2 regions of the Bacillus paralicheniformis genome follow, and region 2 is predicted to be linked to the other one. Evidence: riboswitches for the same ligand, from Rfam matches in the RefSeq annotation. Region 2 holds a riboswitch; the other holds the start of a gene.

Region 1 (11,518 bases), 1.5 Mb from region 2:
TTTTTCACCCGTGTTGTTCTTTTCAAGGTAGCTCAACAGTTCTTCATCGACTGATTCGCCGCTTCCAGGGCTGCCGCCGCTTGGTTCGCCTTGTTGACGGCCGCTTGCGCCTTCGCCGTTCTGATTTTGGCTGTTTTGGCCGGAACCGGTATCAGTTGAAGAATCATTGCTGTTTGAACCAGGACCGAAGCCAGGTCCGTTATTGTTGTTTTGATCACTGTCTGTTTGACCGTCTTGGCTGCCGAATCTGGGAGGTCCGCTGCCGTTGTTATTCTGCATCTTCCCTCCGCCGCCACCGCCAAATGATTGTGCGGATTTAGGTCCGGCCTGCGGAATCATGCCGTTTACACCGTCAGCGAGCGTTGCTGTTGTCCAATAGAAAGGTCCGATCAGCATGCCGAGCAGCGCTGCAAGTGATACATAGTAGCTGAATGACTTTCCTTTTTTGAAAAAGATGAGAAGGCAGCTTGTGACAATGCCAAAAGCGCCGATCAATATGCTCCAGACGATGCCGATTTCGCTGAGATAAGGACTCAAAATATACAATTCAAATGCGGTTGTCAGCAAAATTCCGATCGGCAGAAGCTGTTTTTTCCAGCCGCTTTCTTCCTGATAGAGGCGAACGAGCGCTGTCCAGCCTGCACCTGATAAAGCGGCAATCGGTGCTGCCAGCATGATCAGATAGTAATGGTGGAAGAATCCTGCGACGCTGAAGAATGCAGCGACTGGCAGAAGCCACATCATCCAGAAAATCGTTTCAGTCGTTATTTCATTGAATTTGCGTTGACCGCGAAGGCCCGTGATCAGCAAACCGATGATGCCGAAGAGTACAAACGGGATGAGCCAGCTTGCCTGTCCGGAAAGCTCGGATTGGAATAGTCTGAGAGGGCCGGGGTTTCCTGTGCCAAACATGCCGCTCGTGCCGCCACCGGGACCTCCGCCGCCGCTTTGAACATCACCCTGCTGGCCGTCCGGTCCGCCTGAAGGCATCTCGCCCCCGCTCGGCGGAGCCATTTGTCCATTTGTCGAGTCTGAGTTGTTTTCGGTATCGCCGCTTTGCTGCTGCGGCATTTCCTGCTGCTGGTTCTTTTGATTTTGATCAGATGAGGAGGTTCCGCCCCCGCCAGCACCGTTTTGGCCTGTGAGACGCTGGATGCCGTTGTAGCCAAACGCCAGCTCAAGGACAGAGTTGGTCTGGCTGCTTCCAATATAAGGGCGCGAACTCTCCGGCTGACTATCGACGACTACCGCCCAGGAAACGGAAACGCCTGCCAGAACGATCAAGGCTGTGATAAGAGACACAATTTTTTTGCGAATCGTCGTTTTTGCTGCAATCATGTAAAACAGCAGGAATGCCGGTAATACCATGTATGCTTGCAGCATTTTGACGTTAAAGCCGACGCCGACCATACAGAATGCGCCGAGCAGCCAGCCGATTTTTCCTTTCCGGACTGCTTTAAACAACATCCAGGTTGCAATCATCAAACAAAGGGTGAGAATGCTGTCGACGTTGTTTGTATGGCTGACCGCAACGGCAATCGGCGTACACGCCATAATAAGAGCTGAAATTCTGGCCGCCGTTTTGCCAAAAGTAGGTTTTACAATAAAGTACAACAGTGCTACGGAAATCACTTCGGCAATCGCTTCAGGAAGAACGACGCTCCAGCCATGCACGCCGAACACAAGTGCAAAAAGTGTCTGAATCCAGAGTGCAACCGGCGGTTTATCAACTGTTACAAAGCCTGCTGGATCAAATGATGCGTAAAAAAAGTTATGAAAACTTTGGGTCATACTTTCAACGGCCGCCGTATAGTAGGCGTTGTCTGTGTCACTATTCCAGATGCCGTACAAGTTTAAAGCTGCAGATAATACAAGAATGAAGACCAGGAATATATCGATTTTCCTTTTCTTAATCATTGTTCGATCACCTCACTAAAGAGCATTATAGAAGCCAAATATGATCAAACTATGAACAAATCAAGAAGGAATTTTAAATTGTATAGAGGGGCAAAAAAAAAGAGACATGCCGTCAGGAGGCATGTCTCCAGCGTGTCGAGAAACCCCCGCATTCGTTGTCAGGCCTGCGCGTCGGTGCTCACGAATTCCAACATTCGCTCCGCTCCGATGCTCGGCCTTCCTAGACTGCAAGGGTTTTCAATCACGCTGAAAGGATGACAAAATCCCAAAACAAAAAGCTGTTTTGGGATTTTGTCAACATTCTGAGACATGCCGTCAGGAGGCATGTCTCAAATATGAGGTGTTATTTCCATACGTCTTCTGCGATCTCGACGACATGGCGCAGTTTTTCCCATTGCTGCTCTTCCGTCAGGAGGTTGCCTTCTTCTGTGGAGGCAAAGCCGCACTGCGGGCTTAGGCACAATTGGTTCAGGTCGACGAAGCGAGCTGCTTCGTCGATGCGCCGCTTAATATCATCCGGGTTTTCAAGCTCTCCGAATTTTGATGTGATCAGACCGAGGACGATCTGCAAGTCTTTCCGTTTGACATAGCGAAGCGGTTCGAAGCCGCCGGAGCGCTCGTCATCAAATTCAAGGAAAAGTCCGTCTAAATTGAGTCCGTCGAAAATCGTTTCTGCAGCCGCATCGTAGCCGCCTTCCGCCACCCATGTTGACTGGAAGTTGCCGCGGCAGATGTGCATGGTGACCGTCAAATCGTCCGGGCGTCCTTCAACTGCTTCATTAATCGTGTTGGCGAAGGACTGGCGCAGTTCATCAGGCTGGCGGCCGAAGGCTTTGATCTGCTCATGTCCTTTGTCTGAGAAAAATACCGACCAGGCCGTGTCATCCAGTTGCAAATAGCGGCAGCCGGCATCGTAAAATGCGCGGATCGCTTTTTTGTAAGCCTGCGCGACATCGTGATGGAACTCATCCAGATCCTCGTACGGGCTTTCTCCAAGTTTTCCTCTGAAAAACAGCATATTCGGGCTCGGAATCGTCATTTTCGGCGTATGTGTGCCCGCAATATCATGAAGAAATTTATAATCTTCCAGCATCGGATGGTTTGTAAAATCGACTTTGCTTGTTACTTTGATTCCGCGCGGCTTCGTTTCAACATTATGAAATTGAATGCCCTTGTCCGCTGTATATCCTTCTACGCCGTCAAGCCCTTCAAGAAAATCGAAATGCCACCATGACCTGCGGAATTCCCCGTCAGTAACGGCTTTAAGGCCAATTTCTTTTTGCTTTTCGACAATGCGCTTGATCTCTTCGTTTTCGACTTCGCGCAGTTGTTCAGCGCTAATTTCACCGTTCGCTTTTTGAATACGCGCTTTTTTTACGGGCGCAGACCTTAAAAGACTCCCCACCTGATCAGCTCTGTACGGTCCGATTTTTTTCCCAGGCGTTTGCTTCAGTACATCGGTTGATTGTGTCATGCTTCATCCCTCTTTCTTTATAGACATAAAAAAGCTCTTCCCGATAAGGAAGAGCTTGATATATTCAATCTCCTCCTTATCTTCAAGAGCACGAACATGCTCTTAAGGATTTAGCACCATTCTGTCATAGACAGCGGTTGCCGGGTTTCACAGGGCCAGTCCCTCCACCACTCTTGATAAGGAAAACCTTTTTATGCAATTTTTTAATAATTTTAATATTAATACTTTTTATAAAAATGTCAATGGGTTTAAAAAAACTATTTGGTTTTTCATTTTCTTCTTCTGCGGTTAAAACGGAGGGCGTATCGAATCAGCGTGTGAATTTTTTGTCAAGACAGTCTTTCAAATGGTCAACAAGGTGCTGAACGAACAGGGTGAATTAGAATATTTTTCAATTTTTATCTCCGAAAATAGAAACTTTCTCGCGAGTTCACCGGTCTATCATGTGTACCTGATTTCAAAATGGGTATGATAAACAATGACAGATTAAGGAGGGTTCTTATGAACAAAAAAACAGTGTTTAAAGCGTTAGGTATGCTGATGACAGGGGTATTGTTTTTTGCGCTGTACGGTGCGGCCGCACTTCCTTCTGCACACGCGGCAAATGAAAAAAAGCCGACGGTCACGAGCCATACTTACAAAAACATTAAGGCTTTGAAATACCCGCAGGTTGCAAATGTAAGCAGCAAATCTCTCCAAAATAGGATCAACAAAGATTTTAAACGTTATATTGAGCAGTCCTACAAAGATTATGTAAAAAACAAGAAAGACGGCCAACAGCACGAATACCAAACAGATTATCAAACGTCCTTTGAAGTGAAATACCGGACCGGCCAAAAGCTGAGCATTCTGACAAGTAATTACGTCTACTCCGGCGGAGCGCACGGAAATACGGCAGTCCGCTCTTTCAACTATGACCTTGCCTCTAAAAAGCGGGTGTATTTATCAGATATCTTAAATACAAAATCGAAAATGGATAAGACAAAAACATACATTTACGACTATATTCAAAAACACAGCGACATTTTCTTCCCGGATGTGAAGAAGAAAGACATCGTCCTTGGTAAAAACACGGCTTTTTATTACACAAAAGACGGCATTGCGATCGTCTTCCAGCAATACGATGTCGCTCCTTATGCTGCCGGAAATCCGGTCGTTGCCGTGCCGAAAACGGTGTATCAATAAATAACAGCCCCTGTTTCGCAGGGGTTTTTTTGTTTTGAGGGAAGAAGGAATGGGGAGGTTATGGAAGCCTTTTCATAAAGTGGCAGCTGACGGGCATGATTCAGCCCGCAGTCCGTTCGCAGATTTTTTCTAAATCGAATAGCTCGCAGACATAGAACATGCACTGCCGGCCGCTGATAATCTGATATTTTTTAAAAGCATATGTCCGGTCTGCTGAAACAGGTACAAGTTGTGTGAAATGTTTTCCCAGGCAGTCGCCCGTACTGAAAATTTCACGCCTTGACTCCAGTTCTGCAATGATTTTCCCGATGGGAAGCCTTTCTGCCTGCAAATCTTGTTTGATGGCGGGCGGCAGTAAGTTTGTTTTAACATAGACATAATTATAAGATAAATAATCATCGCCTGTTTTCAAAGAGGAAGTTCTAAACAAGATGTCATCATCGCGTTGAAACAGCCTCGCTTCTTCAGGTGACAGCTTGTCATAATCAATATTATTTTGCTGAAAAACTTCGATTTCGGCTTTGCCACCGATCAGCGTTTCAATCGCTTTGGTTGTTGAACCATCGGTTTTGGTTAACATGTCTTTTACAAGAGCAACTAGAGTTTCAGGAAAAAAGTGGCTTACGCTCAATGAAAGGCACCCCCGTACCAAAATTAGAATTTTTTGAAAACTTGTCTTTAAATTTATCATGTGGAGATGCGTTTGTCTAGAAAAATAAGTTAAATTTTAGGTTAGTAATGTAAATTTTATATTTTTAACAATTGGATAGATCAGGATATGTATGGAAAAAGGAGACGTCAATGTCTCCTTTTTTTGTGCGATTCATTTAAGTCGTCTCTCCTTCTAAAAGCTGTACGGGCAAATAGGTTTCCAGCGGTAAATCATCGAATTCGCCTTCAATGGCTTTGGACAAAATCTCGATGGCCGTCTTGGAAATGAGTTCAATCGGCTGCTGGATGGTTGTCAATTCCGGGAGGATGGACTGAACGGCTTCCGTTCCGTCGTAGCCGATCACCTTTAATTGCCCGGGAATGTCTTTTCCGCGTTTTTTTGCTTCGGTGATGACTGTAGCGGCCATGAGGTCATCGCTGGCAAAAATGCCGTCAGCCGCAGGCTGTTCATCAAACAGTTTTGAGATGATTTCCCGGTAATTTTGATGAAAGGGAACCTCATATGTAATCGGCTGCCTTCCGTGTTGTCGCATCACATCTTCATATGCTTTTCGTCTAAGATTTGCCGGTGTTTTCAGCTCAATTGGTCCGTTGAGATGGATGATGTGCCGGCAGCCTTTTGCAATTAACAGTTCTGTCGCTTTTCTTCCTCCGTCATAGTTATTGGAGCCGATGACGGGAATCGTTTCCGATAAGTAATGATCGATGGCGACAATCGGCAGGTTTTGCCGATGATAGTTTAAGATTCCCCTGTTGTAGGTCACGGCGATGACGCCGTCCACTTGATTTCGCATCAGCATTTCCAAGTATTTTTCTTCTTTGTCTTTGCGGTTCAAGCTGTTGCAAAGCAGCAGTTTGTAGCCCATGGCAGCGCAGATGCTCTCAATATGAAAGGCCAGTTCGCCGAAAAACGGGTTGCTGGAGTTAGGGATGATGAGCCCTATTAAATGAGTTCGTTTACGAAATAAAGAGCGGGCCAAATCGTTTGGAAAGTAATTGATTTCTTCCATCGCTTTATAGACTTTTTCTTTTGTTTTTTCACTAATATAGCCGCGGTTATTTAATACCCGCGATACGGTTGTTGGTGAAACTCCCGCTTTTTTTGCAACGTCGTGAATGCTAGGCTTCATTCCCTTTTCCCCCTGCTAGTTTACTGAAATGGCTTACAATTCTCGTCACGCACTTATTTTAGAGAATCGGACTGATATGTGCAAGAAAATGCCATGATTCTGAGAAATGTACCGGGATGAATAATTGGGGAAAAAGTATGTCAACCGGTTGACATGTGAAACCGGTTGACATACAATTCACTTGAAAGCGCTTTTATCTGTTGATTTATGAAAAATGGGGGGAAGTGACAAAGATGAAAAGGTGGCTCTTCGGAATTTTTTCGTTGTTACTGATGTTTGCGATGTGGGGCTGCAGCAATAGCAAAAGTGCAAATAGCCAAGATGGGAAAACGCTTACGATGTGGGTGCACGTATCTGATGATAGTGAAGAAGGAAAGGTCTATCAAAAGCGGGTGGACGCTTTTAATAAAAAGTATGCCTCCGAAAACGTCAAGGCAAAAATTGATTTCATCCCCAGAAGCGGAAACGGCGGCGGATATGAAGACAAAGTGAACGCGGCGCTGACAACGAACACCTTGCCGGATGTGATCACTTTGGACGGACCGAATACGGCGGCTTATGCGAAATCTGGCGTAATTGCGCCATTGGATGAGTATATCAAAGACCAGGATGATTTATTGCCGAGCATTAAGCAACAGGGAACCTACGGGGGGAAACTGTATGCGATCGGCGTCAGCGAATCGTCGGTCGGTATTTACTATAACAAAAAAATGCTGAAGGATGCCGGCGTTGACTTGAAAACGCTGCCAACGGTTGAGAATCCATGGACGTGGGACGAATTTCTTGAGCTTTGCAAAAAGCTGAAAAATAAATATGACAAACCGGCCATCGATATGCAGTTGCAGTCAAAAGACGAAATGCTGACTTATGCGCTTTTGCCATTTGTTTGGTCGGCTGGCGGTGATGTCCTTTCAAAAGACGGCAAGAAGTCGGAGGGTGTTTTTAACGACAAACCGACCGTTGCAGCGATGACATTTATTCAAACAATGCTGAAGGAGGGTTACACGACCCGGACTCCGGTTAAGCAGGCGTTTGAAACGGAAAAATATCCGATGAAAATGAGCGGTGTCTGGACGGTAACCGACATGGAAACAAATTTCCCTAATGTCGATTATGGTGTGATGCCGTATCCTGTTTCGCCAAAAACAAAAAAGCTTGTGTCCCCTTCAGGAAGCTGGCAGTTTGCCATGACACAGACGTCTGAAAACAAGGAATGGTCGGCAAAATTGGTCGATTGGATGACAAACAAGGAATCCAACCTGGAATTGAGCCGTTCGATCGCCGCGCTGCCTGTGCGCTATTCATCAGAGAAAGTGATGGCAAAGGAATTCTCAGATGAAATGAATGTCTTCTTGCAGCAGCTGAAAGAAACGGGGCATGCACGACCGGTGACACCGGCATATCCGCAGGTGACACGCGCATTTCAGCAAGCGATCGATGACATCAGCTTCTTTGATCAGCATCAGGATATTCAATCGGTGCTGGATACGCGTGCAAAAGAAATGCAATCAGCCATCGATAAGGCTAACTAGAAGGTGGAACCATGAATAAAATTCCGTTGAAAGAAGCAAGGACGGCCTTTCCGCTGAAAAAAATCCCGGCCAATAAAATAGGGTGGCGGGACAATGTGCTGGCCTATACATTTTTAGGTCCGTCCTTGCTGATTTTGTCAGTGTTTCTCGTGATTCCTTCGATTATGGCGGTTTACTACGCATTTACAGATTATTATTTGTTAACACCTGACATGCGCAAGTTTGTCGGTTTTGACAACTTTATCAAATTGTTCAAAGACCCTATTTTCTTGAAAAGTTTGAGCAACACATTGAAATTTGTTGTCCTTGTGATTCCATTACAGATCGGGGCCGCTCTCGGGCTGGCCCTTCTGTTGAATAAAAAGCGCAAGGCCAATACGTTTTTCAAAGTCGCATACTTTAGCCCCGTCGTCATGTCGCTTGTTGTCATCTCCGTTTTGTGGCTGTACTTGCTGAATCCGAATGAAGGCATGATCAATAACGTGCTGACGCATATCGGTTTACCGCCACAGCCGTTTTTGACAAGTCCTGATCAGGCAATCTTTACAATTGTTTTCGTTTCAGTCTGGCAGGGAGCGGGATTTCAGATGCTGATTTTTTTAGCGGGCCTGCAAAACATTCCCGGAGATGTCTACGAGGCGGCGCAATTGGATGGTATGAATAAATGGCAGCGGTTTATTTATATTACATTGCCTTTGTTGAAACCGACGTCGATTTTTATCTTTATTACAACGCTGATCAGTGCGTTTAAGCTCCTCGTGCAGCCAATGGTCATGACCCAGGGGGGACCGGTCAATTCAACGATGACAGTTGTCTATTATATTTATCAAACGGGATTTACCGATCGGATGGTCGGCTATGCAAGTTCAATTGCGCTCTTGTTTGGCACGATAATTGGATTGGTGACGCTTGCGCAGCGCAAGCTGGTGAAGGAGGATGAAGGCGGATGAGAAGGAAATTCGGGCCTTTAACGATACTGGAATATATATGCCTTGTTTTGCTGGCGGTTCTGTTTATATTTCCGCTGATTTGGATGGTCGCTTCATCGATGAAACCGGAAGCCGATATTTACAACAATATCAGCAGCATTAAAGCGTTTCTCCCGTCTTTTCATCCGTCGGAATGGTTTCAATCCTACAGGGAAGTGCTGTCACGGTTTGATTTACTAATGTATATCGGTAACAGTCTGTTTTACGGTTTGTGTGTGGCAGCGGGAGCGGTCATTATCAACGGAATGGCGGGCTTCGCATTCGCCAAGCTGCAATTCACAGGTAAAAAAGTGCTGTTTACCATATTGCTGGCGCTTTTAATCGTGCCGATGGAAACGATTTTAATCTCGCAGTTTACAATTGTTCATAAGCTCGGACTTGTTGATACGCGCCTTGCCGTGATTTTGCCGGCGCTTGCCGGGGCTTTCAATATTTATTTGTTCCGAAACTTTTTCATGGCGATCCCGGGGGAGATGATTGAGTCGGCCAAGCTGGATGGAGCCAATACATGGCAGATTTTCTGGCGGGTGATGCTGCCGATGTCGAAACCGGCTGTTGCTACTGTGGGGACATTGGCTTTTATCGGCAGCTGGAATGACTATATTTGGCCGCTGATGGTTTTGACGGATAAGTCGAAATTTCCGATCCAGGTGGCGATTACAGCCATCAACAGCACCGAGCCGGTTTATACGAACCAGGTAATGGCTGTCTTGACGATTTCCACGATTCCGCTGATTCTGATCTACATTGTAGCCCAACGCTACATTTTAGATGGCCTCGGCGGTTCAGGGACAGGCATCAAATAGATACATCCAAATCGGGTTAAAGGAGCAAATGAAAATGAAAAGCTCAAACAGTCTGTATTGGAAACTAAGCGCTTATTTTTTCTTTTTCTTTTTTACTTGGTCTTCCAGCTATTCTTTATTTGCGATTTGGTTAGGGCAAGAAATCAATTTGAACGGGTCCGCGACAGGCATTATCTTTTCTGTAAACGCTATCTTTACTTTGTGCATGCAGCCTTTGTACGGTTTTATCTCTGATAAGCTCGGTCTGAAGAAAAACATATTATTTATGATCAGCTTGCTTCTCGTATTTACGGGTCCCTTTTATATTTTCGTCTACGGACCGCTTTTGCAATACAATGTCTTTCTCGGGGCTATCGTCGGCGGAATTTATTTGGGAACTGCTTTTCTCGCCGGAATCGGCGCGATTGAAACCTTTATTGAAAAGGTAAGCCGCAAATATCACTTTGAATATGGAAGAACAAGGATGTGGGGATCCCTCGGCTGGGCTGCGGCGACATTTTTTGCAGGTCAGCTGTTCAATATCGACCCGAATATCAACTTCTGGGTTGCTTCCGTTTCAGCAGTCATATTGGTAGCCATTATTGTTTCCGTAAAAATTGAGATGACAGATTATGAAAAGGAAAGGGCAGACTCGGTCGGATTAAAAGACGTGGGAGGGCTTTTTCTCTTAAAAGATTTCTGGTTTTTGATGTTGTACGTGATCGGCGTAACTTGCGTATACGGCGTCTATGACCAGCAGTTCCCGCTTTACTACGCTTCCTTATTTCCGACTCCGGCTCTGGGGAACCAAATATTTGGATACCTTAACTCATTCCAAGTATTCATTGAAGCGGGCATGATGTTTCTTGCGCCTTTCATCGTCAATAAGCTTGGTCCTAAAAAAAGTTTGATTTTAGCGGGGCTGTTAATGGCTTTCCGCATTATCGGCTCCGGACTTGTCAGCGGACCGGTCGGAATTTCATCGATGAAACTCATTCATGCTGTAGAATTGCCGATTATGCTGATTGCGGTGTTTAAATATTTGGCGACTAATTTTGATAATCGTCTTTCATCCGTACTTTATCTTGTCGGCTTTCAATTCGCATCCCAGGTAGGCACGTCGATTTTTTCGCCGCTTGCGGGAGGCTTATACGACAGCATCGGATTTCGCCAAACTTATCTCATCATGGGAGCAATGGTCCTTTGTTTCACCATTATTTCGATTTTTACCTTGCTAGACTCAAAGAAAGACGTTGAATTTGCTCAAAGTCTACAAAGAAAGCATATATAGAAAGGGTGTCACAGATGAATAGAATTCACCAGGCAGAAGAAGCATTGAAGAAAGCCGGAAAAAAAGTGAATCACCGATACCGAATGGGCTATCACATGATGCCCCGGGCAAACTGGATAAATGATCCAAACGGACTGATTCAATATAAAGGGGAGTATCATGTCTTTTATCAACATCATCCGTATGATGAGAATTGGGGGCCGATGCATTGGGGCCATTTGAAGAGCAGGGATCTTATTCACTGGGAACACTTGCCGATCGCTTTAGCCCCTGGCGATGCATTTGATGAGAGCGGCTGCTTCTCAGGAAGCGCAGTCGAATATAACGGCGACCTTGCTTTAATCTATACAGGGCACAATATGATAGATGAAGAGAAAGACGATTTCTATCAAAATCAGAATATAGCAGTCAGCAAAGATGGTATCACCTTTGAAAAACTGAAAGAAAACCCTGTCATCGCAGAGCCGCCGGAAGACAGCTCCCGCCACTTTCGCGATCCGAAAGTATGGAGGCATGGTGAGACCTGGTATATGGTGATCGGAA
Region 2 (11,518 bases):
CTTCGTGGATTTTGATGAGCTGCTCCTCTGAATAGACAGGCTGGGAAATGAAATAGTCTGCGCCGCAGGCGATTTTTTTCTCAAGCCGTTTCACCGCTTTGTCAATGTGTCTGACATTCGGATTGAAGGCGGCCGCCACTGAGAAATTTGTTTTCTTGCCGAGCGGTTTACCTGAATATGACAAGCCTTCGTTAAATTGCTTGATCAGGCTGATCAAATCGAACGATGTCAGATCATAGACGGAAGTCGCTCCCGGAAAGTCGCCGATTTTCGACGGATCGCCGGTAATCGCCAGTACGTCTGACAGCCCCAGTGTATCGAGCCCCATTAGATGGGACTGCAGGCCGATCAGGTTGCGGTCTCTGCATGTAATATGGATCAGCGACCTCATATCGAGGCGCTGTTTTAAGAGCGCGCCGCAGGCGACATTGCTGATCCTCGGTGTGGCAAGCGAGTTGTCCGCCAATGTCAGTGCATCGATTCCGGCTGATTGAAGCTCTTTAGCGGCGTGCAAAAATTTCTCAAAGTTTAATTGTTTTGGAGGATCGAGTTCGACGATAATGGACCGTTTTTGCTTGGCCAGATCGTCGAGAACGGGCTCTGTCCTTTCGTTTTGAACAGCAAGCGCCGCTTTCTTTCTGATTTTCACGCGCTTTTCGGTGACTGGAGGAAGCCCTTTGACCGCCTCAGCCATCGCCCTGATGTGGTTCGGCGTGGTTCCGCAGCAGCCGCCGATGATCCGTGCGCCTTGATTGCGGAATTCCTCCGCGCTTTCCCTGAAATATTCATCATCTGTCTCATAAACAAGCCTGCCTTCGACAAGGGACGGGAGGCTGCTGTTCGGATAGACGGAAAGATAGGCGTCTTCTAAAAGCGGGACTTCTTCAAGCGCTCTGATCATATGATAAGGGCCGAGGCGGCAGTTGATGCCAACGACGTCTGCGCCGAGGGATGCCAGCTGCTTCAGGCAGTCCGCAAGCGGGGTTCCGTCCTGAAGAACGCCCTCTTCGTGCATTGAGACATTCAAAATGATCGGCAGCTCTGTTTCCTTTCTGGCAATCTTTAAAACTTCGCGCGCTTCTTCTAAATCATAATAGGTTTCGAGCAGAAGTCCGTCCGGCTGCTCATTTAACAGAAGATAGAGCTGTTCGCGGAAGCTTCTTTTAATGTCCTCGAGAGAATACGAGTTTTTGTTGAACGTCCGGATTCCGCCGAGCGTACCGAGAACATAAGCAGAACCGGCGGCGGAGCGGGCGAGACGGACCGCTTTTTCGTTGATTTGTTTTGTTTCGTCTTCGAGCCCGTATCTGGACAGCTTGATGAAGTTTGCGCCGTACGTGTTCGTTTGAATGATATCGGCGCCGGCCTGTACATACGCTTCGTGGACGCGTCTCACTTCTTCGGGCTTGGAGATGTTCAGTTCCTCAAAACACCTGTCGATCCCGTAGGAATACAGAAGTGTGCCCATTGCGCCGTCCGCGATTAACGTTTTGCTTTTTATATCCTCCAAAAAACCCATCGTTTTCCCCCTTAAGCATTTTTGATAAACAAAAAAGTCTTCTGTGAAGCAGAAGACTTTTCATCGACATTTGTCCGTCTTCTTATCTTCCAAGCAGACTGCTTGCTGGATTTAGCACCTTGGTCATGAATATTCATTCACCGGTTGCTGAGGCTTCATCGGGCCAGTCCCTCTGCCTCTCTTGATAAGAACAGCTATTTAGTTTCTATTGATTACTTTTACTCAATTTACCGAAAATCGGGAGAATAATCAACAGTAAATTAAGAATTTATCGAAAATTTATAAATTGGACATCAATCGGCAGGTCGGCTTCCCTCACCATCGCGATGATTTGCTGAAGGTCGTCTTTATTTTTTCCGGTTACGCGGACTTGATCATCCTGCACTTGCGATTTAACTTTCAGACCCGATTTTTTTATCAGGTTATTGATTTTTTTCGCGTTTTCTTTGTCGATGCCCTGAACTAGTTTTCCGCGCTGTCTGACCGTGCCGCCTGAAGCGTTCTCAAGCTTTGAGTATTCGATGTTTTTCGTCGGGACGTTCCGCTTGATCAGTTTGCCGACAAGCACGTCTTTCAGCTGGTTCATTTTAAATTCGTCGTCCGATACGAGAACGAGCTCGTCTCCTTCGAGTGTGATGCTGCTTTTTGACCCTTTGAAATCATAGCGTGTGCCGATTTCCTTGAGAGCGGTCTGAATTGCGTTTTGAACTTCAGGCAGTTCAACCTTTGAGACGATATCAAATGAGCTTTCTTTCGCCATGTGAAAACCTCCATCCATTTTACTTATGAGTCAATTATAGTAGAATAAGGTGAAACTTCCAATATCGAGCGGTTTGCCTGGCCGCGATCCGGCAATAATTTTAACATTGGAGGAATAATAAGAAAAAGAAAAACAGGCGGATAAGAAAGGAAGAAACAGTATGAAACCAGGACAGCAGCTAACATTGAAAATAGATCATAAAGCCGATTACGGTTACTTTTTGACGGACGGCGAAACGGCGGTCCTTCTGCATCAGAGCGAGATCACGGAGGATATTGAAGACAGAGAAGAGGTCGATGTCTTTTTATATGTCGATCATGAAGATCGCTTGGCGGCTACGATGAGAAAGCCGATGATCAGCGCTGAACAGTACGGCTGGGTGGAAGTCGTTGATGCCGTCAGCGGCATGGGGGTTTTCGTCGATGTCGGGCTCTCGAAGGACGCCCTCGTTGCGACAGAGCATCTCCCGCCGTATGAATCAGTATGGCCGCAAAAAGGGGACAGGCTGTACTGTATGCTGAAAATCACGGGGCACGGAAGGATGTTTGCCAAACCGGCGCCGGAGGATAAGATCAGCGAGCTGTTTAGTGAAGCTTCACCCGGTCTGATGAATAAAGAGCTCACCGGAACGATCTACCGCTTGATCGCATCAGGCTCTTTTATGATTTCCGAAACCGGCATCAGAGGCTTTATCCATTCTTCTGAGCGAAAGGAAGAGCCGAGGCTTGGGGAAAAGCTGACCGCAAGGGTGATCAAAGTAAAAGAAGACGGTTCTGTTAATCTGTCGCTTCTGCCAAGAAAGCAGGATGCCTTATCGGTTGATGCAGAACAAATTTTGACTTATATGAGAACGAGAAACGGCGCGATGCCGTTCTGGGATAAAAGCGACCCTGAGGATATCAAAGAGCGCTTCAACATGAGCAAAGCAGCATTTAAAAGGGCGCTCGGCCATCTGATGAAACAGGATAAAATCTATCAGGAAGAGGGCTGGACATACGAGAAAAAATAAATATGAGGCGGCGTCCGATGAGGACGCCGCCGGTTTTTTACAAGTGATCAGGCTTCTTTGATTCCTGGTGTTTACCGGCTTGTCTGTTCTTTTCAGCGAGCCGGTTTTTCTGCTGGTTGACGGCGTTGTTGTCAACTGGCTTTTTATCATCATCTTTCATGAGGAAGCACCTCCTGTCAAAATGTCGCTTTTAGCTTGCACACTGCCGGCGAAACTATGTACTCTCCCAACCGCGATGTTTTTTGCCGGGAAGTTTATGCCTCCTTGTACCGCCAGCATACACATATCATAAGACCCAAAAAAAGGAGACTTGGTATGAAACATTGCTGCTCAGTTTACATTCAAAGTGTTTCGGCAGGAGGAGTCGTCAATTTTGGCGGTGCTTTCAAAATTTGTCCGATCACAATGGAAAAAGTGGTCGAGGGGTCTGGAGGTCCTGATGTCGCGACAGCGGCTGCCGGTTTTCTTGATGGAGCGCTTACACCGGTCGCCGCTGAAGGAACAGTCACCGAAGACAGCTGACGAAGAAGGCCTGCTTTTATCAAGCAGGCCTCAGCGTGTCGACAAACCCTCGCATTCTTTGTCAGGCCTGCGCGTCGGTGCTCACGAATTGCAACATTCGCTCCGCTCCGATGCTCGGCCTTCCTAAACTGCAAGGGTTTTCAATCACGCTGATAGGATGACAAAATCCCAAAACTAAGAGCCGTTTTGGGATTTTGTCAACAATCTAAGGCCTGCTTTTATAAAGCAGGCCTCTGTTTTACCTTATCTTTTGTCTTTCCCCGGAAAAAAGACCGCCAATGTTCCGGGGCCGGAATGGGCGCCGACCGCTGAACCGACCATGTTGACGACGATTTCCCCCGGCTGAAATTCGGCTTCGATCATCCGTTTGACCTCTTCGGCCGTCTCTTCGTCATCTCCGTGGCTGATGCCGACCGTCTGTCCGCTCAAATCGACGCTTCTTTCTTTCATCAATTCGATCATCCGTTTGAGCAGCTTCTTTTTGCCCCGGATTTTTTCCAAGGGGACAAGCTTGCCGTCTTCAACATGCAGGAGCGGTTTAATATTCAGCAAACCGCCGACAAAAGCCGATGCTTTGCTGATTCTTCCGCCTCTTGCCAAATAAGTCAGGTCATCTACGGTAAAAATATGTTCAAGATGTTCGCAAAAGTCCTTTACAGACGATTCAATTTCTTGTATTGTATTGCCGTTAGTTGCGAGTTTAAGGGCGTGCTTAACCGCGAGCCCATAGCCTAACGAAGCGCATTTTGAGTCGATGATCCGCAGATCGAAATCAGGGAACTCTTCCTTGACTTCGTTTGCTGCCATCACAGCCGTCTGGTATGTTCCGGAAAGCTCTGAAGAAAAGGCGATATAGAGAGCGGGTTTGTTTTCGCCGGCCAGCTCCCTGAATGCATTCTTGAACCGCATCATGGACGGCTGGGACGTTTTCGGCGCTTTGCCTTCGCGCATCGCTTCATAAACGTCCAGAGGCTGAATCGTCAGAAGGTCATCGTACTCTTTTTCATCAAGCAGCACCTTTAACGGAATAAATGAGATGTGATGTTCATCATAAAAAGATTTCGGCAAATCTGCCGCACTGTCTGCTAAAAGGTGAACGTTCATTTGAACCCCTTCTTTCTAAAAAATGGTGGAAAAGGACGCCAAACTGTCCTTCGGTATATTTCGTTTTTTAGGTCAACTATATCATATATTTTTACATTGACGTTTTCAAAATATTGTTTTAAGGGTAAACCAAATATATACGAAAGTAGCGGAGGAACTAAATATGGTCATAGCTGAAGCAAAAAAATTGTTCATTGTCATCATCGGCGCCTTGTTAAATGCCATCGGATTGAATCTGTTTCTGATTCCCGCCGATGTTTACGCCAGCGGCTTTACGGGGGTGGCGCAGCTTTTATCGAGTGCGCTTGACCAGTACAGCCCGATTTACTTTTCAACGGGGACGCTATTGTTTATTTTAAACATTCCCGTCGGGATTCTGGGCTGGCTGAAGGTCGGGCGCTCATTTACGGTTTACAGCATTTTGAGCGTAGCCTTGACGACGGTCTTTTTAGGAATGCTCCCTGAGGCGAGCCTGTCAAACGATATTTTGCTGAACGCCGTGTTCGGCGGGGTGATCGCCGCGGTCGGAATCGGCCTGACCCTTAAATACGGGGCTTCAACGGGCGGTTTGGATATTATCGCGATGATCCTGGCGAAGTGGAAAGACAAACCGGTCGGCACCTATTTCTTTATTTTAAACGGTGCGATCATTTTAACAGCAGGATTATTGAACGGGTGGGAGAAAGCATTATATACGCTCGTTACACTATATGTGACAACCAGGGTGATCGATGCCATCCACACCCGTCACGCCAAGCTCACCGTTATGATTGTCACAAAGAAAGCGGAGGAGATCAAAGAAGCGATTTACGGAAAGATGGTCCGCGGCATTACAACCGTTCCGGCGAAAGGCGCCTTTACGAATGAACAGAAAGAAATGATGATCATTGTGATTACAAGATACGAATTATACGACTTGGAAAAAATCATTAATGAAGTGGATCCAAATGCTTTCACAAACGTCGTGCAGACAACGCAGGTTTTAGGGTTTTTCCGCAAAGATTAATGAAAGGGTGAATGAATGCGGCTGATTTCCATGATTGTAATGTTGCTGTTTGTCGGTGGATGCGGGCAAAACGGGGATCAAGTCCCCGATAAGGAGGTATCAGGGGAAGTGAATAACGGGAGTGTAACATTAACGGTTGAACCCGTTCAGAAGCAGGGAGAAATCGAATTTCGGATGTCGGTTGTCAACCATACGGATGATGTGGCAGAGTTTGAATTCAGCAGCGGACAGAAATTTGAACTGATCGTCAGCGACAAAGAAGGGAATGAAAGGTACCGCTATTCGAAAGGAAAAATGTTTACGCAGGCGTTCCAGACGATGACGCTCAAACCGAAAGAGTCTTACGATTTTACTGATGTATGGAAAGAGGTGCCTGAACCCGGCACATATGAAGTAAACGTGACATTTTTGGGAAGATCGGAACAGTTTGCAACTTTGAGGGCCGGCAAATCGTTTGAAGTGAAATAGCCGTCAAAAAAGGCATCCCGGGAAGGATGCCTTTTTGTATGCTGTCAGGCAGAAGGGAAGGCGGCTGCCTGAACACCGCCCTGTGACCGTTAATATTGATCCCCATTGAAAATAGAATTTTTAACGATAACGTAGTCTACGTTGCGGATCGCATCGAGCTTGTTTCCTCCCGCGTAAGAAATGGATGACTGCAGATCCTGTTCCATTTCTGTCAGCGTATCCATGATCGCGCCTTTATGCTCCACGTACATTTTTTTGCCTTCGACATTTTTCTTTTCACCTTTTTGGTACTCAGAAGCCGAACCGAAATATTCTTTGTAAAGCTTGCCGTCTTTTTCGATCGTTGCCCCCGGCGATTCTTCATGTCCGGCAAACAGCGAACCGATCATGACCATTGTCGCCCCGAATCTGACCGATTTGGCGATGTCCCCGTGAGTGCGGATGCCGCCGTCTGCAATGATCGGCTTGCTCGCCGCTTTTGCACACCAGCGCAGCGCAGCCAGCTGCCAGCCGCCCGTTCCAAAACCGGTTTTAATTTTTGTAATGCAGACTTTTCCGGGACCGATGCCGACTTTTGTAGCGTCGGCGCCGGCGTTTTCAAGTTCTCTCACAGCTTCGGGCGTTCCGACATTTCCTGCGATCACGAAGCTGTCCGGAAGATGTTTTTTAATGTGCTGAATCATATTGATGACGGCGTTCGAGTGACCGTGAGCGATATCGATCGTGATGTAATCAGGCGTGAGATTCTCTTTCACCAGCTCTTCGATAAACGCGTATTCGTCATCTTTGACTCCGACGCTGATTGAAGAAAACAAACCGCGCGCCTTCATGTCTTTTACAAAATCGATCCGTGTTTCCGGCTCAAAGCGGTGCATCACATAAAAGTAACCGTTTTCCGCTAATGAAACAGCCAGCTTTTCATCTATAATGGTCTGCATATTGGCGGGCACCACAGGCAGTTTAAATGTTCTTCCGCCGAACTGCACGGACGGATCACATTCAGAGCGGCTCTTGACGATGCACTTTGCAGGAATTAGTTGAATATCTTCATAATCAAACACGTTTTCCAATATAAAAACCCCCAAAAACGAATATTTATTTGTTTGTTATATAAAATGTTCGCCTTTTATAATGTACTTCCTTTTGCTTCCGATGTCAAATTTTTATGTTTTGAAATTTGAAACATAAAAAAGGAGCCGTGCCGATGGCACAGACTCCTCTCCGGCTGTCAAAAAGCCGGCGTGTTGTTATGATCGTTGATCTAGCTGCTCCTGAAGATCGTGAAGCTGGCGCCGTTCGGCATCTGTTGAATTGGCGTATGCCGAGGAAAGGGCGTTTTTGGCTCTTGCAACGGCTTTCGCCTTTTCGCCTGAATCCGTCGAAGCTTCAGCTTCATGAACGGCTGCTTTGGCCATTTGAAACAGTTCGTTTCTCATGTTACAGCCCTCCGCATTCCGTCGGGCCGCTCTTTTGTTCAGCCTCTTCTAATGTGGAGCGGTAAGGGAACCTGGCGGCATGCTGTTTAAGCGAATCCTTGCCTTGCTGAATAAACCGTTTTGATTTGCTGCGTTTACCCATCTTGAAATTCCCCCTTAACACGAGTGACGGTCCGGTGCGGCCGTCTTCTCATAGTATTGCCGTTTTGAAAAGCCGTTTATGAATGGCAAATTATAATATTATAAAGCGAAGTAGTCCTTCAAAAAGACTGCGATTCCGTCTTCTTCGTTTGATTTTGTAACCTTGTTTGCAACGCTTTTTACCCCTTCGATGCCGTTGCCCATCGCCACGCCGCAGCCCGCGAACTCAAGCATTTCAAGGTCGTTGTCTTCATCGCCGAAGGCAATGACCCGCTCAGGCGGTATCCCGTAATAGTCCGTGATTTTCTCTAAGCCGACCGCTTTATTGATGCCGCTTTTAATCAGTTCGATCACATGCCACGGAGCCGCCCATCTTCGATGATCGACCATCTCCGCGTGAACGTCTGACAGGTAGGAGCGGATCGCCGGAACATCCTCCTCTTTTGCGTGGATCAGTACGCTTGTCACATCTTGGCCGAGGTTTGTCCTTAAATCTCCGACCGTAATATTCGGGCTGCCCATCGTAAAGACATCAATCAGTTTTTCGTCATGATAATGAAAATAAACATCATCGACAATTTCAGCAAGGATATTATGTACGTTGTATGTCTCGCTGACTTCAATAATCTGTTTGACCACCTCGAGATCAAGAGATGTATGGAAGCGTCCCCAGCTTTGATCTTTAGGATGATGGACAAACGCCCCGTTGAAATTGACGATCGGCGTATCGAGCTGGAGCTGATCATAATACACGGAGCTTGCTCGGAACGGTCTTCCCGTAGAAATGCACACGTAATGTCCATCTTCCCGCAGCTTGCGGATGACGTCGCTGGAGCTTTCCGAGATGGTCTTGTCGTCTTTTAATAATGTACCGTCTAAGTCCAATGCAATTAAATATGGTTTTGTCTCCATAAATGCTCCTTTGTTGTGAATTTGAAAGTTCTGACTTACCTATAGTGTATCTTTTTACCTTCTTTATTGTCTACATGTTAAACTTATGATGATGGACATCCTAAAAGGAGGAAGAAACAGTCGTGATCATAATCGAGAAGCAACATATTTCAAACATTCCTCTTTTGCATATTGTAAAAGAGGAGAAAAAAGAGAAAGCTCTTCCTCTTGTTTTCTTCATACATGGTTTTACAAGCGCAAAAGAGCATAACCTTCACTTCGCATATCTGCTTGCCGAAAAAGGAATGCGCGTGGTCCTGCCTGAGGCTCTTTATCACGGGGAGAGGGAAGAACAGCTCACTCAGGAAGAGCTCGCCCCGAGGTTTTGGGAGATCGTCACGAATGAAATCAAAGAGCTCGAAGTGCTGAAAAACCACTTTGAACAGGAAAACCTGATTGAAAAGGGCCGTATCGGCGCCGCCGGAACTTCGATGGGCGGTATTGTCACGCTCGGCGCTTTGACACAATACGAATGGATTACAACTGCCGTCAGTTTAATGGGCAGTCCCGCCTATGTAGAATTTTTTGATCAACAGCTCGCTTTTATGCGTGAAAAGAAAATTGAACTTCCTTTCACAGAAGGACAAATCGAACAGCAGCGCGATAAACTGAAGCGTTTTGACTTGAGTCTGCAGCCGGACAAATTGAAGATGAGGCCGCTTTTATTTTGGCACGGCAAACAGGATGGCACCGTTCCGTTTGCTTTGGCGCGCCGCTTCTATGAATCGACGATTCCGCTGTATAAAACTCGGCCTGATTTGCTGCATTTTATTGAAGATGAGCGGGCCGGGCATAAAGTATCAAGGGAAGGCCTTTTGAAAACAGTCGAATGGTTTGATGCGCACCTTTAAGTGCTATCGGTTTAGAAAATGAAAGAAGTGCGTTATACTGATGAAAAAAGGAGTGAGGAAGAGTGGATGAAGCATTAAAAGAGAACATCATGGGCGCCCTTGAACAGGTCGTTGACCCTGAACTGGGCGTCGATATCGTCAATCTCGGCCTTGTATATGACGTGGATATGGATGAAAACGGCAAAACTGACGTGACTATGACTTTGACTTCAATGGGCTGTCCGCTGGCGCCGATCATTGTGGATGAAGTCAAAAAAGCGCTCGCAGATATTCCCGAAGTCAAGGAAGTTGACGTTCATATCGTCTGGAATCCGCCTTGGACACGGGACAAAATGTCGCGATATGCGAAAATCGCACTTGGCATCCAATAAACGTTTCCAGAGCCTGCTCAACCGTTGACAGGCTCTTTCTGTTTTGAAAAGGGAGCCGCCGTAATAGATAACACGGGCGTATCCAGGCAGATCGCTACTCCCGTTATAAAAAGAACGCTTGTACAAGCGTTCTTTTTTTATTGCAAAAACGCCAGCCGGCACATTCTCCGGTTTGAAAAGCGGAGAATCCGGGAAGATGGGAACGGAGCACGACCAAGCCGCTGAAAAAGGACCGCCGGCGGGAGGAAAGAACCAATATGAAAGATGAACAAAAAATATTAAATATACAATTGAATTAATTTTTATTCATGTTATAATGTTAAATAATTTCACAAAGACCAAGAAGGTGAACTTGTTTTGAAAATAGGTATTATAGGTGCTACTGGCTATGGAGGGGCAGAGATTATGAGGATTATGAAGTTGCACCCTTATGCAGATGAATGCATATTGTATTCATCGAGTGATGAGGGAGCCCGCTATGATGCCGCATACCCGCACCTTATGAAACTGACAGATCAACACCTGCAACCGATCGAAGTAAAGAAAATTGCGAACGAAATCGATTTTTTATTTATGGCTGCGCCTCCGGGGGTATCCAGCCGGCTGACGCCACAGTTTGATGCATATGACATACCGATCATTGACCTGTCCGGCGATCTCAGGCTGCAGAACCCGAGCGTCTATGAAAAGTGGTATAAAAGGGAAGCCGCGCCTGAACACGTGCTTCAAAAAGCGGTATACGGACTGTCTGAGCTGAATCGGGAAGACATTAAAACGGCGCAGTACATAGCCAATCCAGGTTGTTTCCCGACAGCGGTTCTTCTCGGCTTGGCGCCGCTCGTCAAAAGCGGCAGCATCAACGAATCTTTTGTCATCATCGATGCGAAAACAGGGGTATCGGGAGCAGGCAGAAAGGCGTCGATGGGCACTCACTTTTCAGAGATCAATGACAATTTCAAAATATATAAGGTAAACGAACACCAGCATACGCCTGAAATCGAGCAGATTGTTAAACAATGGGACTCCGCATTTAAACCGATCACATTCAGCACGCATTTAGTTCCGATGACAAGGGGCATTATGGCGACCATCTACACAGAACTGAAAGACAGCATGGATGCTGAACAGCTCCAACTTATTTTTTCAAAATTTTATAAAGATTCATACTTTGTCAGAGTGAGGGAACCCGGTTCGTTCCCTGCAACTAAAGAGGTGTACGGCAGCAATTTTTGCGATATCGGCGTTACCGTTGATGAACGGACGAACAGAGTGACAATTGTGTCAGTGATCGATAACTTGATGAAGGGAGCCGCGGGTCAGGCTGTTCAAAACTTCAACATTATGAACGGCTGGAGCGAAACCGCCGGGCTTGAATTTACG

What was found. A riboswitch is a leader RNA that binds a small molecule or an ion and turns the genes downstream of it on or off. The one in region 2 is predicted to bind S-adenosylmethionine.
Region 1: linked by a shared signal. The riboswitch ahead of CP943_RS21465 (5-methyltetrahydropteroyltriglutamate--homocysteine S-methyltransferase) and the one ahead of CP943_RS06575 (bifunctional homocysteine S-methyltransferase/methylenetetrahydrofolate reductase) in region 2 are both predicted to bind S-adenosylmethionine.

What each region holds. Positions count from the first base shown of each region.
Region 1 is NZ_CP023665.1:4,195,250-4,206,767, reverse strand. Features, by position in the region: gene CP943_RS21470 (glycosyltransferase family 39 protein) at 1-1,917, opposite strand, end outside; gene CP943_RS21465 (5-methyltetrahydropteroyltriglutamate--homocysteine S-methyltransferase) at 2,261-3,391, opposite strand; SAM riboswitch class I at 3,465-3,574, opposite strand; gene CP943_RS21460 (DUF3298 and DUF4163 domain-containing protein) at 3,893-4,576, shown strand; gene CP943_RS21455 (chorismate--pyruvate lyase family protein) at 4,677-5,207, opposite strand; gene CP943_RS21450 (LacI family DNA-binding transcriptional regulator) at 5,404-6,378, opposite strand; gene CP943_RS21445 (ABC transporter substrate-binding protein) at 6,612-7,910, shown strand; gene CP943_RS21440 (carbohydrate ABC transporter permease) at 7,922-8,860, shown strand; gene CP943_RS21435 (carbohydrate ABC transporter permease) at 8,857-9,705, shown strand; gene CP943_RS21430 (MFS transporter) at 9,740-10,975, shown strand; gene CP943_RS21425 (glycoside hydrolase family 32 protein) at 10,990-11,518, shown strand, end outside.
Region 2 is NZ_CP023665.1:1,300,863-1,312,380, forward strand. Features, by position in the region: gene CP943_RS06575 (bifunctional homocysteine S-methyltransferase/methylenetetrahydrofolate reductase) at 1-1,519, opposite strand, end outside; SAM riboswitch class I at 1,599-1,710, opposite strand; gene CP943_RS06580 (YajQ family cyclic di-GMP-binding protein) at 1,788-2,279, opposite strand; partial or broken gene CP943_RS06585 (CvfB family protein) at 2,420-3,288, shown strand; gene CP943_RS06590 (DUF3941 domain-containing protein) at 3,326-3,448, opposite strand; gene CP943_RS06595 (spore germination protein) at 3,604-3,810, shown strand; gene CP943_RS06600 (DegV family protein) at 4,054-4,914, opposite strand; gene CP943_RS06605 (YitT family protein) at 5,078-5,920, shown strand; gene CP943_RS06610 (BsuPI-related putative proteinase inhibitor) at 5,936-6,388, shown strand; gene guaC (GMP reductase) at 6,478-7,458, opposite strand; gene CP943_RS06620 (DUF3813 domain-containing protein) at 7,636-7,824, opposite strand; gene CP943_RS22410 (hypothetical protein) at 7,826-7,966, opposite strand; gene CP943_RS06625 (Cof-type HAD-IIB family hydrolase) at 8,065-8,877, opposite strand; gene CP943_RS06630 (prolyl oligopeptidase family serine peptidase) at 9,000-9,767, shown strand; gene CP943_RS06635 (metal-sulfur cluster assembly factor) at 9,830-10,138, shown strand; gene argC (N-acetyl-gamma-glutamyl-phosphate reductase) at 10,496-11,518, shown strand, end outside.